3 regions of the Citrobacter werkmanii genome follow, and region 1 is predicted to be linked to each of the others. Evidence: predicted binding sites of a transcription regulator. Region 1 holds the regulator's gene; each other region holds the start of a gene.
The links. Region 1 encodes CRP, which controls carbon source genes, mostly activating them, when cyclic AMP is high. Its sites were predicted from a motif close to ATGTGANNNNNNTCACAT; they were not measured.
Positions count from the first base shown of each region.

Region 2: garD (galactarate dehydratase) is a predicted target of CRP. The motif match lies at 5,397-5,414, and genes of this name have one in related genera.
Region 3: cdd (cytidine deaminase) is a predicted target of CRP. The motif match lies at 3,151-3,168, and genes of this name have one in related genera.

Region 1 is NZ_CP044101.1:4,710,555-4,717,820, forward strand. It holds gene FOB24_RS23260 (YheU family protein) at 1-173, shown strand, start outside; gene FOB24_RS23265 (phosphoribulokinase) at 227-1,096, shown strand; gene FOB24_RS23270 (OsmC family protein) at 1,143-1,547, opposite strand; gene crp (cAMP-activated global transcriptional regulator CRP) at 1,856-2,488, shown strand; gene FOB24_RS23280 (YccS/YhfK family putative transporter) at 2,540-4,627, shown strand; gene argD (bifunctional acetylornithine/succinyldiaminopimelate transaminase) at 4,735-5,952, opposite strand; gene pabA (aminodeoxychorismate synthase component 2) at 6,038-6,601, opposite strand; gene FOB24_RS23295 (putative adenosine monophosphate-protein transferase Fic) at 6,633-7,235, opposite strand; gene FOB24_RS23300 (YhfG family protein) at 7,225-7,266, opposite strand, start outside.
Region 2 is NZ_CP044101.1:4,483,506-4,490,771, reverse strand. It holds gene agaE (PTS N-acetylgalactosamine transporter subunit IID) at 1-19, opposite strand, end outside; gene agaW (PTS N-acetylgalactosamine transporter subunit IIC) at 9-788, opposite strand; gene agaV (PTS N-acetylgalactosamine transporter subunit IIB) at 799-1,272, opposite strand; gene kbaZ (tagatose-bisphosphate aldolase subunit KbaZ) at 1,292-2,569, opposite strand; gene FOB24_RS22045 (DeoR family transcriptional regulator) at 2,837-3,646, shown strand; gene garD (galactarate dehydratase) at 3,706-5,277, opposite strand; gene garP (galactarate/glucarate/glycerate transporter GarP) at 5,684-7,018, shown strand; gene garL (2-dehydro-3-deoxyglucarate aldolase) at 7,034-7,266, shown strand, end outside.
Region 3 is NZ_CP044101.1:3,330,589-3,337,854, forward strand. It holds gene mhbT (3-hydroxybenzoate transporter MhbT) at 1-830, opposite strand, end outside; gene FOB24_RS16795 (LysR substrate-binding domain-containing protein) at 957-1,865, shown strand; gene FOB24_RS16800 (CidA/LrgA family protein) at 1,988-2,386, shown strand; gene FOB24_RS16805 (CidB/LrgB family autolysis modulator) at 2,383-3,078, shown strand; gene cdd (cytidine deaminase) at 3,227-4,111, shown strand; gene sanA (outer membrane permeability protein SanA) at 4,247-4,966, shown strand; gene FOB24_RS16820 (DUF2542 family protein) at 4,969-5,208, shown strand; gene FOB24_RS16825 (NAD(P)-dependent oxidoreductase) at 5,442-6,683, shown strand; gene preA (NAD-dependent dihydropyrimidine dehydrogenase subunit PreA) at 6,677-7,266, shown strand, end outside.

The DNA.
Region 1 (7,266 bases):
TGATTGAAAGCTTTGTCTTGCGCGAAGGTACCGATTATGGTGAACATGAACGTTCGCTCGAACAAAAAGTCGCCGACGTCAAACGCCAACTACAATCAGGTGAAGCCGTCCTGGTGTGGTCCGAACTGCATGAAACGGTCAACATCATGCCGAGGAAGCAGATTCACCAGTAATTCGTAGCCGACGGCCGACTATAATAAAAAATCAACCTATTCATGGAGTTGTTATGTCTGCCAAACATCCGGTGATTGCGGTAACAGGATCCAGCGGCGCGGGGACCACCACCACCAGCCTCGCGTTTCGTAAAATTTTCGCGCAGCTAAATCTGCGCGCCGCCGAGGTGGAAGGTGACAGTTTTCATCGCTATACCCGTCCGGAAATGGATATGGCGATTCGCAAAGCGCGCGATGCCGGGCGACATATCAGTTATTTCGGGCCCGAAGCCAATGACTTTGGTCTGCTGGAACAAACCTTCATTGAATACGGCCAGACGGGAAAAGGTCAGTCGCGTAAATATCTGCACACCTACGATGAAGCCGTACCGTGGAATCAGGTCCCGGGAACGTTTACCCCCTGGCAGCCATTGCCTGAACCGACGGATGTCCTGTTCTATGAAGGGCTACACGGCGGCGTCGTCACCCCACAGCAAAATGTGGCCCGGCATGTCGACCTTCTGGTCGGTGTGGTGCCGATCGTTAACCTGGAATGGATCCAGAAACTGACCCGCGATACCAGCGAGCGTGGACACTCGCGTGAAGCGGTGATGGACTCGGTTGTGCGCTCAATGGACGATTACATCAATTACATCACGCCGCAGTTTTCCCGTACGCACATTAACTTTCAGCGCGTACCCACCGTCGATACCTCAAACCCCTTTGCCGCCAAGAGCATTCCGTCGCTGGATGAAAGCTTTGTGGTCATTCATTTTCGTAATCTGGAAGGGATCGACTTTCCGTGGCTTCTGGCCATGCTGCAAGGCTCATTCATTTCCCACATCAATACATTAGTCGTACCTGGCGGCAAAATGGGTCTGGCGATGGAATTGATTATGCTGCCGCTGGTTCAGCGACTGATGGAAGGTAAAAAGATAGAGTGAGGTACGGAATGTGCCCGATGGCGCTACGCTTATCGGGCATCACGTATTACGCAGCAACCACTTCATAGGAGTGGGTAATATTCACCGCCTTTTCCAGCATCAATGCCACGGAACAATATTTTTCCGCCGAGAGATCGACGGCGCGGGAGACCGACGCCTCTTTCAGATCGTTGCCGGTGACGATGAAATGCAAATTAATGTGGGTAAACAAACGCGGCGCTTCTTCACGGCGCTCAGAGGTGAGCTTCACTTCGCAGTTGGTCACATCCTGACGACCCTTTTGCAGGATCGACACCACATCGATAGCGCTACAACCGCCTGCAGCCATTAATACCATTTCCATCGGGCTCGGCGCTTTATCACCGGAGTTACCGTCCATCAAAATTTGGTGGCCAGAGGCGGACTCACCGAGGAAGGTTAACCCCTCAACCCACTTTACACGCGCTTGCATATTTCGTAACTCCAATGTTTCAATTTTCCTGACAGATTACGCGTACATAACAATTCTCGCAACGGAAGGCGACCTGCGTCATGCTGAAGCGAGACACCAGGAGACACACGGCGAAAGCTATGCTAAAACAGTCGGGATGCTACAGTAATACATTGACGTACTGCATGTATGCAGAGGACATCACATTACAGGCTGCAGTATATTTTTAGTAGCCCCCTTCCCAGGTAGCGGGAAGCACATTTTTGCAAACCCAGAGGCAGCGTCGTTTTCTGGCTCTGGAGACAGCTTATAACAGAGGATAACCGCGCATGGTGCTTGGCAAACCGCAAACAGACCCGACTCTCGAATGGTTCTTGTCTCATTGCCATATTCATAAGTACCCATCGAAGAGCACGCTGATTCACCAGGGTGAAAAAGCGGAAACGTTGTATTACATCGTTAAAGGCTCAGTGGCAGTGCTGATCAAAGATGAAGAAGGGAAAGAAATGATCCTTTCTTATCTGAATCAGGGCGATTTTATTGGTGAATTAGGCCTCTTCGAAGAAGGCCAGGAACGTAGCGCTTGGGTACGGGCCAAAACCGCATGTGAAGTCGCTGAAATTTCCTACAAAAAATTTCGCCAATTAATCCAGGTCAACCCGGATATTCTGATGCGCCTGTCTTCTCAGATGGCTCGTCGCCTGCAGGTCACGTCTGAAAAAGTAGGCAACCTTGCCTTCCTCGACGTCACCGGCCGTATTGCCCAGACTCTGCTGAATCTGGCAAAACAGCCTGACGCGATGACTCACCCGGACGGTATGCAGATTAAAATCACCCGCCAGGAAATCGGCCAGATCGTTGGCTGCTCCCGTGAGACCGTTGGTCGTATTCTGAAGATGCTGGAAGATCAGAACCTGATCTCCGCTCACGGTAAGACCATTGTCGTTTACGGCACACGTTAATCCCATCGAAATGGCGCGTTACCCGGTAGCGCGCCATTTTTGTTTGTTCCGATGTGGCGAAGACTGATTTATCACCCCGAGATCAACTACGCACTACGGCAGACGCTGGTGCTGTGTTTACCTGTGGCCGTCGGTCTTATCATTGGTCAGCTTCATCTGGGGCTTCTGTTTTCCCTCGTCCCTGCCTGTTGCAACATTGCCGGTCTTGATACCCCGCATAAACGCTTTTTTAAACGTTTAGTTATTGGCGCATCGCTGTTTGCCGGTTGCAGCCTGATCATGCAGTTACTGCTGGCGCAAGATATACCACTGCCGCTCATCCTCACCGGCCTGACGCTAATTCTTGGCGTAACCGCCGAGCTAAGCCCGTTGCATGCGCGACTGCTGCCAGCCTCACTCATCGCGGCAATTTTCACGCTAAGCCTTGCCGGGAACATGCCCGTCTGGGAGCCATTGCTGATCTATGCACTGGGTACGTTGTGGTACGGTCTGTTCAACTGGTTCTGGTTCTGGATGTGGCGTGAGCAGCCACTGCGTGAATCGCTTAGCCTGCTGTACCGCGAATTAGCCGATTACTGTGAGGCCAAGTACAGTCTGCTGACCCAGCATGCCGATCCAGAAAAAGCGCTGCCTCCGCTACTGGTTCGTCAACAAAAAGCGGTGGATTTGATTACCCAGTGCTACCAGCAAATGCACATGCTGTCGGCGCATCACAATAATGAATACAAGCGACTGTTGCGTGCCTTTCAGGAAGCGCTCGATTTGCAGGAACATATTTCAGTTAGCCTGCATCAGCCGGAAGAGGTGCAAAAGTTGGTCGAGCGAAGCCACGCGGAACAGGTGATTCGCTGGAACGCGCGCACCGTCGCCGCCCGCCTGCGCGTCCTGGCCGATGATATCTTGTATCACCGATTACCGACCCGTTTCTCAATGGAAAAGCAGATTGGCTCGCTGGAGAAAATCGCCAACCAGCATCCGGATAATCCGGTAGGACAGTTTTGCTATTGGCACTTCAGCCGTATCGCCCGCGTGCTACGGACCCAGCGCCCGCTGTATGCCCGAGATTTGATGGCGGACAAACAGCGGCGGTTGCCGTTGATCCCGGCGCTGAAAAACTATCTGTCGTTGAAATCCCCGGCACTGCGTAACGCCGGGCGCATCAGCGTCATGCTGAGTATCGCCAGCCTGATGGGCAGCGCCTTACATCTGCCTAAACCTTACTGGATTTTGATGACGATCCTGTTCGTCACGCAAAATGGCTATGGGGCGACCCGGGTGCGTATTTTGCATCGTTCGGTGGGTACGCTCGTCGGACTGGTGATTGCGGGCGTCACATTGCACTTTCATATTCAGGAAGGCTTCACGCTGGCAGGCATGTTGCTGATCACGTTAGGCAGCTATCTGATCATTCGCAAAAACTACGGCTGGGCCACCGTCGGCTTTACGGTTACGGCGGTGTACACCCTGCAACTGCTGACGCTGAACGGGGAACAATTTATCGTGCCGCGGTTTGTCGACACGGTGATTGGCTGCTTAATCGCCTTTGGCGGCACGCTCTGGCTGTGGCCACAGTGGCAGAGTGGTCTGTTGCGTAAGAACGCCCACGATGCGTTAGAAGCCGACCAGGAGGCTATTCGCCTGATCCTCAGCAACGATCCGCAGGCCACGCCGCTGGCGTATCAACGCATGCGGGTCAACCAGGCGCATAACACGCTGTTTAACTCACTGAATCAGGCAATGCAGGAGCCGGGATTCAACTCGCACTATCTGGCGGATATGAAACTGTGGGTCACGCACAGCCAGTTTATTGTCGAACACATCAACGCGATGACCACACTGGCAAGGGAACATACGATGCTGACGCCGGATTTGGCGCAGCGGTATCTGGAGTCCTGCGAGATTGCGCTCCAGCGCTGTCAGCAGCGGCTGGAGTATGACGGACCGGGAAGCTCGGGCGATGTGAATATTCTCGAAGCGCCTGAAATGCTGTCCCACGGTCCATTAAGCACCCTGGAGCAGCATCTGCAGCGAATATTGGGGCATCTGAACACCATGCACACCATTTCGTCGGTAGCATGGCGTCAACGACCCCACCACGGGATCTGGCTTAGCCGTCGGTTGCGGGACATGAAAGGCTAAGATCGGCTGCCGGATGCGCTACGCTTATCCGGCCTACGAATCACACCTTACCCTGTAGGCCGGATAAGGCGCTCGCGCCGCCATCCGGCAATCAGGCAATCAACCAATCAGCCCACCACCTTCGCTACCGCCTGCGCGAAACGCAGCATCCCTTCCTCGATATCCGCGTCTTCCACCACCAGCGACGGCGCGAAACGCATCACGTCCGGCCCGGCATTCAGCACCATCACCCCTTCGTGCGCGGCGGCGTAGAGCAAATCGCGCGCCCGGCCTTTAAACTGCGGCTTCAGCTCGGCGCCAATCAGCAGCCCCATTCCGCGAATATCGCTGAAAATATCGAACTGCTGATTAATTTTCTGCAAATGATGCACAAACGTCTGACGTTTGCCCTGAATACCTTCCAGCACTTCCGGGGTGTTGATGATATCAAACGCGGCATCTGCAACCGCACAGGCCAGCGGATTACCGCCGTAAGTGGAACCGTGCGAACCCACGTGGAACGCGGAGGCAATTTCCTGAGTGGTCAGCATGGCGCTCACCGGGAAACCGCCGCCGAGCGCCTTGGCGCTGGTGAGGATATCCGGCGTCACGCCGTAGTGCATATAGGCAAATAAATCGCCGGTACGCCCCATCCCACACTGCACCTCATCAAAGACCAGCAGCGCCTGGTGCTGGTCGCAAAGTTCACGCAGACCTTGCAGGAATTCCGGGGTTGCCGCAGTGACGCCGCCTTCTCCCTGAATGGGCTCCACCACCACCGCGCAGGTGTGATCGTCCATCACCGCTTTTACCGCATGCAGATCGTTAAACGGCACATGGATGATATCCGCCGGTTTTGGTCCAAAGCCGTCGGAATATTTCGGTTGCCCACCAACAGATACGGTAAACAGCGAACGACCGTGAAACGCATTATGAAAGGCGATGATTTTGGTTTTGAACGGGCTGTGGCGTACGCAGGCATAATGACGCGCCAGCTTAAAGGCGGTTTCATTGGCTTCGGTACCGGAGTTCATGAACAGCACGCGTTCAGCAAAGGTCGCATCAATGATTTTACGACCTAAGCGCAACGCTGGTTCGTTGGTGAAAACGTTACTGGTGTGCCACAGGGTTTCACCCTGGGTTTTTAACGCCTCAACCAGCGACGGATGGCAATGCCCTAACGCGGTAACTGCAATGCCGCCCGCAAAATCAACATACTCTTTGCCCTGTTGATCCCAGACTCGACTCCCTTTTCCTTTTACCGGGATAAACTCAGCCGGTGCATAAATCGGCAGAATTACTTCATCGAATGTCGCGCGCGTAATCGCAGTTTGTTCAGTTGCCATGTCATTACCACCCTGTTAAGCAGAAATGCTAGTGAAATTATAATCACAAAATATGAATAAAAAATCACTGAATAGCAACCACAAATCACCGTTGGAGGAAATTATCCAGCAGCTGATGCCCCTGTTCGCTGAGAATACTCTCCGGGTGAAACTGCACACCTTCCAGATCCCACTCGCGGTGGCGAATGCCCATTATCTCTTGTGTTTCACTCCAAGCCGTCACTTCAAAGCAGTCAGGAAGCGTTTCGGGGGCAACCACCAGAGAATGGTAGCGTGTCACGGTTAATGGGTTGGCGAGTCCCTGAAAAACCCCCTGCCCGTTATGCGTAATCGGCGAGGTTTTACCATGCATCACTTTTGCTGCCCGAACCACGGTCGCGCCAAACGCCTGCGCCATCGCCTGGTGACCAAGACATACACCCAGCAGGGGAATTTTGCCCGCAAAATGGCGAATAACATCCAGCGAGATACCGGCATCATCCGGCGTGCATGGGCCGGGGGAAATCACGATTTTTTGCGGATTCAGCGCGTCGATTTGCGACAGCGTCAGCTCGTCGTTACGCCTGACGAGGACATCAGCACCCAGTTCGCAGAAGTATTGGTACAGGTTCCAGGTAAAAGAATCATAGTTATCGATAAGCAGGATCATGGCGGCTCCGGTACATAAGAACCGCGCTATTCTACTCAGTTTCCGGGGCTTCGCTTACCACTTTACGAAATATCGCCCGCAGAGCGGTCAGGTCGCCCATCGCCCCGCTCTGGTTCGCCTGGTTCCACTCCTCAACCTGAATGTCATCCCAGCTCAGCATATACCCGGCATGGATCGCTAGCTGTTCGAAGAAAATACGCTGCGCGAGACCGCTACCAATACGAAACGGATGCAGCACATTGATTTCGCAATAATAGTGTGCAAGGCGGTCGACGAATTTTTCTTCCGGCAATCCCACCAGCCAGGACTCCTCTTCCAGGTCCTGCATCAACGCATTACCCTCTTTCTCGATATAGGCGAAATGGCAAAAGCGAGTATCACCTTGGTAGATATCAACTTCCCGCAGTTGTCCCGCCCAGTCGAAAATATCCTGGTATAACTGGCGATGAATGGCGCACAGATGTGGCAGGCCACGCTTTAAAGGCCCCAACTCAACCGTCGCGGCGCGCAGTGCTGTTAATTCGTATGCCGCTTGTGCCAGACGCTGGGCCTGATGAATCCCCAGGCGGTTACGCATCACATTCAGACCGGGGTACAGATAAGGGTCGCGTCCATCACCGAATTTATCGCTCATAGTGCCTCCTCAACTCATCCAGACGCGCCAG
Region 2 (7,266 bases), 230 kb from region 1:
CCGTTTGATTAGATGCCATCTTCGAATTCCTCTTTTTGTGCTGCGGGAGCTGTAGGTTCAGGTGATTTACGCAGAAAATCGATCAGCGCCATGGCCAGTGCTGCGGCGGCGATCGCCAGCACAGGGAGTTTGAGCCAGGCGGCGGCGACAAAACCCAGGATGAAGTAAGGGATGTAGACGTTTTTCATCATGATTTTCAGCAGTACGGCGAAACCGATAGCTGGCATGATGCCGCCTGCCACGCCGAGGCCATCAATTAGGCGGGTCGGCAGAACATCTATAGCTGTTTTGGCATGTTCCGCGCCAAAGTAAATCGGCAGGAAAGCGCATAAGAAGTAGAACGTCCCCAGCGCCAGTAACGCCAGATAGTTGACCCGCTCAATTCCGTCTGTATCGGCATTCGCCGCCATGCGATCGCAGCGCGCCATCACCCCGGACATCACGGAGAAGAGGAAGGTAATACCCATTTGTACCGCTACCGCGAACGGTACAGCGACACCGACAGCGACTTCCGGTTTTACGCCAGTGGTGATGGCGAAAGTCGTCCCCACGATGGTGCCGATGATGACGTTTGGCGGCTGTGCTCCCGCCAGCGGAGCCAGACCCATCCACACCAGTTCCAGCGTACCCCCGGTTAAAATACCGGTATGCAGATCGCCCAGAATCAGGCCGACCAGCGGCCCGAGAACAACCGGGCGGTGCATGTGCGTTAACCCGTTGAACATATCCAGGCCTGCAATAAAGGCGAGAATACCCAACGCAAAAGCCTGCAACAGACTGATTTCCATTGTGAATCCCTCAGAGAAGTTTATAGAGGTCCTGGGCGGGTTCTGTGGGAACGCCCTGAACGAAGCATTCCACCCCAGCGGCTTTCAACCCGTTAAACGCCGCTATATCGGCAGCGTCTACAGAAACCGTTTTGGCGATTTGCTGCTTGCCGTTGGCATAGTGCATGTTGCCAACGTTGATACGATTAACAGGAACACCGCCTTCGACCAGACGGTAGAAATCCGCAGGCGATTTGCAGACCAGCAAAATTTTCTGGCGATCGGCGGCACGGTGAATATTGTCGATTACTTTTTGTAGTGACCAGAAGCGCACGGCAATCCCTTCCGCCAGAACCATTTCCATCAGGTTTTGCTGCACCGGATCTTCAGCCACCTCATCATTGGCGACCAGCACCAGATTTGCCCCCGCAAATCCGACCCATTGCACACCGACCTGACCGTGAATTAAACGTTCGTCAATGCGACTTAATACAATGTTTGGCATGGTATTTTTCTCTTTCTTGTTATGCGTTATGGGATGAATCACCCAGGCTGGCGCAGTGATATTGCTGCAGTATGTCCTGAATATGGTTAATGATGAGTTCTCGCGGAGTCGCGCTGAGATCTCCCTCGCGCACTTTTACGTACTGCAAGGGTAGATACTGGCTAATCAGCGGTAACGGGATCGGTTCGTCGGCCAGGTTACGTACCAGACGTTCGAATGCCTCATCAATCTGGCTGTCCGGCCAGTAGTAACGAACCCGATCTGAGTAGCTATATCCGCGGGCCAAACGGCGCGCGTTGCCATCGCCGTGATAGTGGCTCTGCCAGTACTCTGGTCGATCAAGCATCACGCTTTCCAGGACATGTCGCAGGCCTGAGCTGGCTTTTGCGGGCAGCAATTCCTCTTCAATAGCGGCTAATGAAAATAACGCTTCGCGCAGGGCAAAGGTCAGCGCCGGGCCGACTTTCAGGATCGCGAAATGATCTTTAACCAACTGGCGCAAGGACTGAGGCGTTTGGTAATCGGTAGAATGCGCTTCAAAAATCAGCGTGTCGTAGTCTTCCACCATTTTGCTGAGTGACACGGCTTTCTGCGGTTGGTAATCAATGATGTGGGTGTGGTCGAATTCGACGCCGGGTTGCACCACCAGGGCGATGATACGCGGCCAGATACCTTCCAGTCCGCGCTTTTCAAAGGCGTGATAGTGGGCCTGCAGCGTTGCGCGTGCCGCATCCGGCGTTGTTACCGCCAGTTCGGTTAATGCTTCGTGAGCGCCGCCAAGAACCGGGACTTCTGTGCCAATTACATAGACCAGGTCAGATTCACCAAAATGCGCAATACAGGTTTCTTCGGCAACTTTTGCCAGGCGCGCGGCGCGCTCAGCGACGATTTCATCCGTTAGTGGAACCGGGTCGTTAGCACAAGACATGCTGCAATCAAGGTGGATCTTTTTAAAGCCAGCGGCGACATAACTCTTGATCAGATCGTCAGCGTTGGCCATTGCTTGTTCTGCTGGCAGATTTTGCCAACGGTTTGGTCCAAGGTGGTCTCCACCGAGAATCAGCATATCCTGAGAAAAATTAAGCGAGTCGGCTAAACCGCAGACAAAACTGCGAAAATCGGCTGGTGTCATCCCCGTATAGCCGCCAAACTGGTCAACCTGATTAGAAGTTGCTTCGATCAATAGCGGTGTATGATTGGCATGGGCGTAGCGTATTGCGGCTTCCAGTACGATTGGATGCGCGGAACAAACGGCATAAATCCCGTTTGCCTTCCCCCGTTTATGTTGCTCGACCATTTTAGTTAGATGTTTCACTTTCCTCTCCAGGTCAGATAACTGCGACATCAATCTTTCGTTTTGTTTCATTTAATACTGCATCATGGTGATTTAAAAATAAAACGAAAGATAATAGTTTTCCGATCTGTTTCACAAAAGAAACGCAATGAAAGGTTTCAGCGTGAATCCGTTCGACTCTTCTCTGCTTGTGGGGCTTGCATTCGCGTAAAAGAAAGGCGTTAATAGACAAAACGAAATAAAACGAAAGAGACAACTAAAGGATTTCTTATGAGTAACACCGAGTCTTCTGCAGACAAGCGCGTTATCGGCACCAGCGAAAGGCGCGAGCAGATCATCCAGCGGTTACGGCAGCAGGGAAGCGTTCAGGTTAACGATCTTTCCTTATTTTATGGCGTCTCCACGGTCACGATTCGTAACGACCTCGCTTTTCTGGAAAAACAGGGGATTGCGGTACGCGCCTATGGTGGGGCGCTGATTTGCGATAGCACTACGCCTGGTGTTGAGCCTTCTGTTGAAGACAAAAGTTCGCTCAATACAGCGGTAAAACGCAGTATTGCCAGAGCCGCCGCAGAGTTGATTAAACCGGGGCACCGCGTGATCCTTGATTCCGGCACCACGACGTATGAAATTGCCCGCCTGATGCGCCAGCATACCAATGTGATTGCAATGACCAATGGTATGAATGTCGCTAATGCGTTACTGGAAGCCGAAGGGGTTGAGCTGCTGATGACCGGCGGTCACTTGCGTCGTCAGTCGCAATCCTTTTATGGCGATCAGGCTGAGCAATCGCTACAAAATTATCACTTCGACATGCTGTTTCTTGGCGTTGATGCTATCGACTTAGAGCGTGGTGTTAGCACACACAATGAGGATGAAGCGCGTCTCAATCGCCGGATGAGTGAAGTCGCGGAGCGCATCATCGTTGTTACCGACTCGACGAAGTTTAATCGCTCCAGTCTGCATAAGATCATTGATACCCAGCGGATCGATATGATTATTGTTGATGAAAATATTCCAGAGGAGAGTCTGGAAGGATTACGTAAGCATGGGATTGAGGTTGTTCTGGTGAGTATTTGACAAAAAGGTCGGAAAGTTTTCGAACTCCCCGACCTGTAATCGAATTTCACTTTCAGCAATCAGGTCACTGGCGCCGGGTTAAACACCGCCAGTTGATTATGCAGTCCCCACTGATCCGAGAAGGTTTTCTTACGCCCGCTGGCGACCTCGAGAATAAACTCGAACAATTTCAGACCCACGTCTTCAATGGTTTCTTCTCCGGTGGCGATGGTACCGGCGTTGATGTCCATCAGGTCAAACCAACGATTGGCCAGCTCAGTACGCGTCGCCATTTTTATCACCGGCACCGCCATCAGACCGTACGGCGTACCGCGACCGGTGGTGAATACCTGCACGGTGATCCCGGAAGCAACCTGCTGTGTACCGCAGACAAAATCGCTGGCGGGGGTCGCGGCGTAAATCAGTCCTCGTTTGGTTGGGCGCTGGCCCGGCGACAATACTTCGACGATGGCGCTCTTGCCTGATTTGGCGATTGAGCCCAGCGCTTTTTCCACCACGTTTGCCAGACCGCCTTTCTTGTTGCCCGGTGAAGGGTTGGCGCTGCGGTCAGTCTTGCCCATATCCAGGTAGTTATCGTACCAGGCCATCTCTTCGAGCAGGCGCTTACCTACTTCTTCGTTAATCGCGCGCGGGGTAAGAAGATGGATAGCATCGCGCACTTCGGTCACTTCCGAGAACATCACGGTCGCGCCGCAGCGTACTAACAGGTCGGAGGCATAACCGACTGCCGGGTTGGCCGTGACGCCGGAAAAGGCATCGCTACCGCCGCACTGCATACCGACCACCAGTTCTGATGCCGGGCAGGTTTCACGTTGGCGTTGGTTGAGCTTTGCCAGATGGCGTTCTGCCACTTGCAAAATATCAGCAACCATTGATTGGAAGCCGACGTGCTTTTCATCCTGTAAGCTGACGATGCTGGCGCTGTCGACCGGGATACTTTTTACATCGTGAGTCCCTTCCAGCAGTCGCTCTGGTTGCAGTTTTTCGCAGCCGAGGCCAATAACCATCACTTCACCGCCAAAGTTGGGGTTCAGCGCAATATTATGGATGGTGCGAATCGGCACAATGGCGGCCGGAGCGTTAATCGCCACCCCGCAGCCGTACAGGTGATTAAGCCCCACCACGCCATCGACATTCGGGTATTTGGGGAGCAGATCGCGCTCAATGATTTTCACCACATAATCCACCACGCCCGCTACGCAGTGTACGCTGGTGGAGATGCCGAGCAGATTTTTGGTGCCGACGCTGCCGTCTGCATTGCGATAGCCTTCGAAGGTATAACCCTCAAGAGGCGGTAGCGGCTCCGGTACTTTGGTCGCCAGCGGCAGCGTCTCCAGCGGCGGGGCCTTGGGCAGCTCAACCATGGATTCATCAATCCAGCTACCGCGCGGGATATCGCGAACGGCATAGCCTATCACTTCGCCATAACGCACAATTTCGCCGTGAACAGGAATATCGCATAGCGCCACTTTATGACCCTGGGGAATATGTTCAATCAGCTCCAGCCCATCCGGAAAACGCGTCCCGGCTTTCAGGCCATTGTCATTGACAATAATCGCCACATTATCTGTTGCGTGAACTTTAATATAAAACGCCGAGGGCGATTCTTGTCTGATTTCGATGTCGGCCATTGTCCAGTATTCTCCAGCAAGGTGGTAATAATAGTGTGGGTATTTATATTTTGAATCTAATTATCAGTAATAAATATTCGGTATCGTGAAATAAGAATGTCAGGAGTTTAAAATTAAGAATGTGATCATGATCACTTAAACTCAGCAGGACCGTACCACCAAGGGGATTAATCAGTAAATGTGTGCATTAGCGCCCATGCGTGTGTGCATATGCCCAAAATATTATTTTAACAACGCGTAATTAGTGAGCGTCTGCACAATGATTAACGTTGCTCTGCTGATTATACTAAATCACGGTTTCATAACGTCTGATAAATTATTATGTGTTTTTATTATCGGTAATTTATCACCAGGGATAGCTAACAAATAATAATAAAAACATTTTTATGTGCCCGAGGTAAATAGAATGATTCTGGATACAATTGTCGAGAAAAAGAAAGGTACACATACCCGCTATTTAATATTACTGATAATTTTTATTGTAACTGCCGTTAACTATGCGGACCGTGCGACGCTGTCAATTGCCGGCACGGAAGTGGCGAAAGAGTTGCACCTCAGCGCCATCTCAATGGGGTATATTTTTTCCGCCTTCGGTTGGGCTTACCTGCTGATGCAAATCCCCGGCGGCTGGCTGCTCGATAAGTTCGGCTCGAAGAAAGTCTATACCTGGAGCCTGTTCTTCTGGTCGCTGTTTACCTTCCTGCAGGGCTTTGTGGACATGTTCCCGCTGGCCTGGGCAGGTATTTCAATGTTCATCATGCGCTTTATGTTGGGCTTCTCAGAAGCACCTTCCTTCCCCGCCAACGCCCGTATCGTAGCGGCCTGGTTCCCGACCAAAGAGCGCGGTACGGCATCCGCGATTTTTAACTCCGCACAGTATTTTTCCCTGGCGCTGTTTTCGCCGCTGCTCGGCTGGCTGACCTTCGCCTGGGGCTGGGAGCACGTCTTTACCGTGATGGGGGCGATTGGTTTTGTGCTCACCGGGCTATGGATAAAGTTTATTCATAACCCAACCGATCACCCGCGTATGTCGCAAGAAGAGCTGAAGTTTATCTCTGAAAACGGCGCGGTCGTAGATATGGACCATAAGAAGCCGGGCGATGTGAAGTCAGGTGGTCCTAAGCTGCATTATATCAAGCAGTTGCTGACCAACCGTATGATGCTTGGCGTGTTCTTCGGACAGTATTTTATTAACACAATTACCTGGTTTTTCCTTACCTGGTTCCCGATTTACCTGGTACAGGAAAAAGGTATGTCGATCCTCAAAGTTGGTCTGGTGGCGTCTATTCCGGCGCTATGTGGATTCATTGGCGGCGTGCTGGGTGGGGTGTTCTCTGATTATCTGATTAAACGTGGCTCCAGCATCACCCTGGCGCGTAAGCTGCCGATTGTGCTCGGCATGCTGCTCGCATCGACCATTATTCTGTGTAACTACACCGATAACACCGCTCTGGTAGTCGCGCTGATGGCGCTGGCGTTCTTCGGCAAAGGCTTCGGGGCGTTGGGCTGGCCGGTGATTTCCGATACCGCGCCGAAAGAGATTGTCGGCCTGTGTGGTGGCGTATTTAACGTATTTGGCAACGTGGCCTCCATTGTTACTCCGTTGGTGATTGGGTATCTGGTGAGCGAGTTGCACTCATTTAATGCCGCGCTGATGTTTGTAGGGTGCTCAGCGCTGATGGCAATGGTTTGCTACCTGTTTATTGTCGGTGACATTAAACGTATGGAATTGCAGAAATAAACAAAGGTATAGGCGATGAATAACACGATTTTCCCGAATAAGTTTAAAGCGGCCCTCGCGGCGCAGCAGATTCAGATTGGCTGCTGGTCTGCATTAGCCAGTCCAATCAGCACTGAAGTTTTAGGTCTGGCGGGTTTCGACTGGCTGGTGCTGGACGGCGAACATGCGCCGAACGATATCTCGACGTTTATCCCGCAATTGATGGCGCTTAAAGGTAGCGCCAGCGCGCCGGTGGTACGTGTGCCGAC
Region 3 (7,266 bases), 1.4 Mb from region 1:
ATCCAACTGGAGAGCAGATAAATAATCAGCAGGCTCATAAAGAACACCACCCATAACATCAGGGTAATGGGCAACTGTCGCCCGACGAACAGCTGGCGGATACTGCCTTTGGCAATCGCTGCGCCTTCGTTGAGATAAAAATGGGTATCGTCATAACGTTCCCGGGTAATAGCGCTGACAGTTCTGGCAATCACGTTTTGCGGTAGCTGGCGACGAACCTGCCAGCGCGGGGATTCCGGTAGCGCAAACAGCAGGGCGACAAACAGCATGAGCGGCAAAACGCCTCCCAGCACCAGAATGCCGTGCCAACCAATAACCGGCACCAGTTGAGCACTGACGATGCCGCCCATAGCCGATCCGAGAGTAAAGCCGCAGAACATCATGGTGACCAATGCGCCACGCCGACGGGCAGGCAGGTATTCCGACGTCATGGTGATGGTATTAGGCATCGCGCCGCCCAGACCTAACCCGGTAAGGAAACGCAAAATAACCAGCGTTTGCAGATCGGGCGAAAAAGCAGAGATCAGACTCAGCGCGCCAAACAGCGCCACGCAAAGCTCAATCACCCGTTTACGGCCAAAACGATCGGACAGCGGGCCGCAGAGCAACGCGCCAGCAGTTAGCCCCAGCAGTCCTGCGCCAAAAAGCGGCGCCAGATCCCCGGCGGTCAATTGCCAGTGAGTGCGTATATCGGGTGCGATAAAACCAATCGCCGCGGTATCAAAACCGTCGAGCATGACGACCAGAAAACAGCAAATAATCACGCGCCACTGCGTCTTACCGACGGGGGCGGAATCTATTAGTGCTTGTAGATCACGTTGTTGAGTCATAGTGAATGCCTCAGTGCAGGTAGAGTAGATGTCTGTTTTGTTTTAGGTATGTTGCGACTTTGTATGTTTGGAGATGAAATGTACAATGGCTTTTCATGCAGAGGCATAACCTAGAGGTTATAGCAAATGGCTAACTGGGCACAGAAACTGAAGTTGCACCACCTGCAAACGCTGGTCGCGCTAGGGGAACAGGGAAATTTGACTCACGTCGCCCGAATGATGAATATCACCCAGCCTGCCTTGTCCAAATGGTTATCACAGCTCGAAGATGAGATTGGCATCACGCTCTTTGAACGACATAGCAAAGGCTTACGCCCCTCCGAAGGCGGCAAGCTGTTGCTGCAACATGCTCAACGCCTGATCAATGATATGGAGCGTTCGCAGTACGAAATTGCCCGTTTCAAGCAAGGCGGTCTGGTGGGAAGTCTGAAGATTGGCTGCTCGCCGGTGGCGACCGACTGCGTTTCACAGGCAATACTGGGCTTGCTTACGGAGCTACCCACTCTGCATCTCAATATTGAAGAGAAAGTGATGACCCCGTTACTGCACGATCTGCTGGCGGGTTCAGTGGATGTCGTCGTCGGTCGCGTTGGCGGCCGGGCGCTTCAGCTGCCGCTTAATTACCAGGTGCTCTATACCGAGCCGGTCTGTTTTGTCGCCCGCCCCGATCATCCGCTGGCAAAATATCCTCTGCTCACCTGGAACGATCTGGCTAACTGGCGTTGGATTGTCTGGCCGACAGGCACCCCCATTCGGATTAGCATTGACAACGCGCTGGTCGATAATGGCGTAATGCTGCCGGAAAACACCATTGAATCAGCGTCGATAAACGTCAGTACCAACCTGCTGCAAAGTAGCGACATGGTTTCTATTCTTTCTCTGCGTCTGGCGCAGCGTTACGCCGCCCAGGGACAACTGGCTATCCTGAATCTGCCGAAGATTGAACAAAAAGGCAGCGTAGGCGTATTCTGGCGCAACAATGAAACGCCTACCACAGCCCTGAGTCGTTTTTTGTATTACCTGGCGCAGGTTTAGCGCGATCATATGCGCAATGTTCCAGACGTCTATTTCCTCTATGCTTAGAATTCATGATGTGATCGGTAGCACGTTTTGAAGTTTAATTGTATGATGAATCAGTCTCGTCAAGGGTTTCAATTATGAGCAAATCACTGAACATTATCTGGCAATATTTGCGCGCATTCGTCCTGATCTATGCCTGCCTCTATGCAGGTATTTTTGTCGCTTCGCTGCTGCCGATCACAATTCCGGGCAGCATCATTGGCATGCTGATTCTGTTTGTCTTACTGGCATTGCAGGTATTACCGGCAAAATGGGTTAATCCCGGCTGTTATGTCCTGATTCGCTATATGGCCCTGTTATTTGTCCCGATTGGCGTGGGGATCATGCAGTACTTTGATTTGCTCCGCGCACAATTTGGCCCGGTGGTGGTGTCATGCACCATCAGTACGCTGGTTGTTTTCCTCGTGGTGAGCTGGAGCTCGCATCTTGTACACGGTGAACGCAAAATTGTTGGCCAAAAAGGTTCGAAAGAATGATGACATATATCTGGTGGTCGTTGCCCCTGACTCTCGCGGTGTTCTTTGGCGCACGTAAGCTGGCAGCACGCTTTAAAATGCCGCTGCTGAATCCGCTGCTGGTCGCGATGGTGGTGATTATTCCCATTCTGATGCTGACCGGAATTCCCTACGATCACTATTTCAAAGGCAGCGAGGTGCTGAACGATTTACTGCAACCTGCCGTGGTCGCGCTGGCCTATCCGTTATACGAACAGCTGCACCAAATTCGCGCGCGCTGGAAATCGATAATCGCTATCTGTTTTGCGGGGAGCGTCGTGGCGATGGTTACCGGCACAACAATCGCCCTGTTGATGGGCGCCTCACCGGAAATTGCCGCGTCAATCATGCCGAAATCGGTCACCACACCTATCGCGATGGCGGTGGGAGGAAGTATTGGTGGTATTCCGGCCATCAGCGCGGTGTGCGTCATTTTCGTCGGCATTCTCGGGGCGGTATTTGGTCATACTTTACTGAATGCTATGCGCATTCGCACGAAGGCCGCGCGAGGACTGGCAATGGGTACCGCTTCGCACGCCCTGGGAACCGCGCGTTGCGCAGAACTGGATTATCAGGAAGGCGCGTTTAGCTCTCTGGCGCTGGTCATTTGCGGCATTATCACCTCGTTGGTCGCCCCGTTTCTGTTCCCGGTTATTCTGGCAGTGGTCGGCTAACCTTCACTTTTTGGTTATTTATTTGCGATGCGTTGCACATTTTTCATTTAAGTTTCATAAGTTGCACACACAATGAGATTTGGATCACATATAAAGCCGTAACAGGCCCGTAAACTACGATTCCATTACATTGTTATGAGGCATCGCCATGCATCCACGTTTTCAAACTGCTTTTGCCCAACTCGCGGATAACTTGCAATCAGCCCTGGCCCCTGTTCTGGCGGATACGCATTTCCCCGCCATGCTGACTGCTGAGCAGGTCTCTTTGCTGAAACGCGAATCGGGACTGGACGAAGACGCGCTGGCATTCGCTCTGCTGCCGCTGGCTGCGGCCTGCGCACGTACCCCGCTTTCCAACTTCAACGTGGGCGCGATCTCTCGCGGCATTAGCGGCACCTGGTACTTCGGTGGCAACATGGAGTTCCTGGGCGCAACAATGCAGCAAACCGTTCATGCCGAGCAAAGCGCCATCAGCCACGCCTGGCTGCGCGGTGAAAAAGGCCTCGCCGCCATCACCGTTAACTACACCCCTTGCGGCCACTGCCGCCAGTTTATGAACGAATTGAACAGCGGGTTGGATTTACGCATTCATCTGCCTGGGCGCGAACCACACGCACTGCGCGACTATCTCCCGGACGCGTTCGGGCCAAAAGATCTCGACATCAAAACGCTACTGATGGACGACCAGGATCACGGCTTCGCGCTGCAGGGCGACGCCCTGACCCAGGCGGCAATTACCGCCGCCAACAGATGCCATATGCCGTACAGCAAATCGCCAAGCGGCGTGGCGCTCGAGTGTAAAGACGGGCGAATTTTTAGTGGTAGCTATGCTGAAAACGCCGCCTTTAACCCCACTCTCCCACCGCTGCAAGGCGCGTTAAACCTGTTGAGTCTGAACGGTTACGACTATCCGGACATTCAACGCGCGGTGCTGGCAGAAAAAGCCGATGCGCCGTTAATCCAGTGGGATGCGACCTCCGCCACCCTGCACGCGCTGGGCTGCAACAATATTGAGCGCGTGCTGCTCAGTTAAATCATAAAGCCCGGTGGCGCTGCGCTAACCGGGTAACAGTGACTAAAATCCCCTCAATCAGACTGCTGTTTCTTGCGCTACGTCTTCCGGTACAGTAGCCTGATTGAAATTCCACCCAAATAACGAGTTTTCTGCATGTTAAAGCGCGTGTTTTACAGCCTGTTAGTCCTGTCAGGCCTGCTGCTGTTGACTGTGCTTGGACTCGACAGATGGATGAGCTGGAAGACTGCCCCCTATATCTACGACGAATTACAGGATTTACCCTACCGCCAGGTCGGTGTGGTCCTGGGTACGGCAAAATACTATCGAACCGGCGTTATCAACCAGTATTACCGCTACCGTATTCAGGGCGCATTGAACGCCTATAACAGCGGGAAGGTAAACTATCTGTTGCTGAGCGGCGACAACGCGCAGCAAAGCTATAATGAACCCATGACGATGCGTAAGGATCTGATTGCCGCAGGGGTCGATCCGGCTGACATTGTGCTTGATTACGCCGGGTTCCGTACGCTCGACTCCATCGTGCGTACCCGTAAGGTATTCGATACCAACGATTTCATCATTATTACTCAGCGATTCCACTGTGAACGCGCCTTGTTTATTGCGCTGCATATGGGCATTCAGGCCCAGTGCTATGCGGTGCCTTCACCAAAAGATATGCTTACCGTGCGGGTACGCGAATTCGGCGCGCGTTTTGGCGCACTCGCCGATCTCTATATTTTTAAACGTGAACCCCGTTTTTTAGGCCCACTGGTACCCATCCCTACCATGCATCAGGTACCCGACGATGCGCAGGGGTATCCGGCGGTTACGCCTGAACAATTACTCGAATTACAAAAGAAACAAGGAAAATAAGCATGGATGTACAAACCCTCTTCGTCGTGTTGGCCTTTCTGCTCATTCCTGTGTTTTGTTTCCGTGAGGCCTGGAAAGGCTGGCGCACCGGGGCCGTAGATAAAATTAAGAAGAATACGCGCGAACCGGTATACGCTTATCGCCATCAAGAGCCCCTGCAATTTTGGTCCTATGTGTTGGTTTATGCCGGATGCGGATGTTTATCCTTCGGTATGGTTATTTACTTAATTTTCTATCGATAAAGATATTATTTTTATATTAGCGTTTGAGAATAGCTAATATTATGATAACGGTTACCATTTCAAAGTAAGGGATTAATGCTGCCCGCCAGCATTTCCCGCCAACACTCTTCTATTTGTGAATCCTTTCACAGAATACTCTTCCTGCAGTGCTTAGCCTTAAGAATAGCCTTTCGATTTTTATATTTTGTTATTAACGGTTTGCCTTAATTTACTCACGCATTAAGGAAGAAAATATGCCACAACAAAATTATCTGGATGAGCTCACGCCTGCTTTTACGCCATTATTAGCCATAAAAGAGGCTTCCCGCTGTTTATTATGTCACGATGCCCCCTGTAGCCAGGATTGTCCGGCGCAAACTGACCCGGGAAAATTTATTCGCTCCATTTATTTTCGTAATTTTAAGGGTGCAGCCGAAACTATTCGTGAAAATAATGCACTTGGGGCAGTATGCGCCCGGGTATGCCCAACCGAAAAGTTATGCCAACGCGGGTGTACACGCTCAGGCATTGATAAGCCGATTGATATTGCACGTCTGCAACGCTTTATTACCGACTTTGAGCAGCAGACCGCAATGAAAATTTATCAACCCGCCACAAAAACACGTGGCAAGGTAGCCATCATTGGCGCAGGCCCGGCAGGATTACAAGCCAGCGTAACGCTGAGCAATCTGGGCTATGACGTCACTATCTATGAAAAGCAGGCCCAACCTTGCGGCTGGTTACGCTATGGCATTCCAGAGTTTCGTCTGCCGCATGCTGTTTTAGATAACGAAATTGCTCGTATCGTTGAAATGGGCGTAACAATCAAATGCAATTGTGAAGTCGGCACTGCCCTTTCCATTGAGCAACTCAAAACAGAATACCGCGCCGTACTGGTTACCGTAGGGATGTCTTACGGTTCAACGTTACCGCTGTTTGAGAAGGCCAATCACGTTGAAATTGCCGTCGATTTTCTGCAACGAGCCCGGCAAACCAGCGGCGATATTACCGTCGCGCAAAGCGCATTGATCATCGGCGGCGGCGATGTCGCGATGGATGTCGCCAGCACGTTGAAACTGCTGGGCTGTCCGTCAGTTACCTGTGTCGCCCGTGAAGAACTGGCCGATTTCCCAGCCAGCGATAAAGAGTTCAGCAGCACACAAGCGTTAGGGGTATCGATTATTGACGGTTTCACGCCTGTGGCGGTTAGCGGAAACCGGGTTACTTTTAAACACGTTCGCCTGCCGGGAGAACTGACGCTTGAAGCCGAACATATTATTCTCGCCGTTGGTCAACATGCTCAACTTGAACATTTCGCCGCGTTAAAACCACAGCGCAATCTTATCGACACGCATCATTATCAAACCGCCGATCCCGCTTTGTTTGCCGCGGGCGATATTGTAAAAGGCGATAAAACGGTGGTTTACGCCGTGAAAACCGGAAAAGAAGCCGCTCAGGCCATTCATCACTACTTAGAGGGAGCTTGCTCATGTTAACGAAAGATCTTTCTATTACTTTTTGCGGCGTCAAATTCCCCAACCCGTTCTGCCTCTCTTCTTCTCCGGTGGGCAACTGCTATGACATGTGCGCCAAAGCCTATGACACCGGCTGGGGCGGTATTGTTTTTAAAACCATTGGTTTCTTTATTGCGAATGAAGTCTCTCCACGCTTTGACCATCTGACCAAAGAAGATACCGGCTTTGTTGGCTTCAAAAATATGGAGCAAATTGCCGAGCACCCGCTGGAGGAAAATCTGGCCGCTATTCGCCGGCTGAAACAGGACTACCCGGATAAAGTTCTGATTGCATCGATCATGGGAGAAAATGAACAGCAGTGGCAGGAGCTGGCACGGCTGGTCGAAGAGGCGGGTGCAGACATGATCGAATGCAACTTCTCTTGCCCGCAAATGACCTCACATGCCATGGGTAGCGATGTTGGGCAAAGCCCTGAGCTGGTCGAAAAATATTGTCGGGCAGTTAAACGCGGTTCTTCCCTGCCGATGCTGGCTAAAATGACACCGAATATCGGTGATATGTGTGAGGTTGCGCTGGCGGCAAAACGCGGTGGCGCCGACGGTAT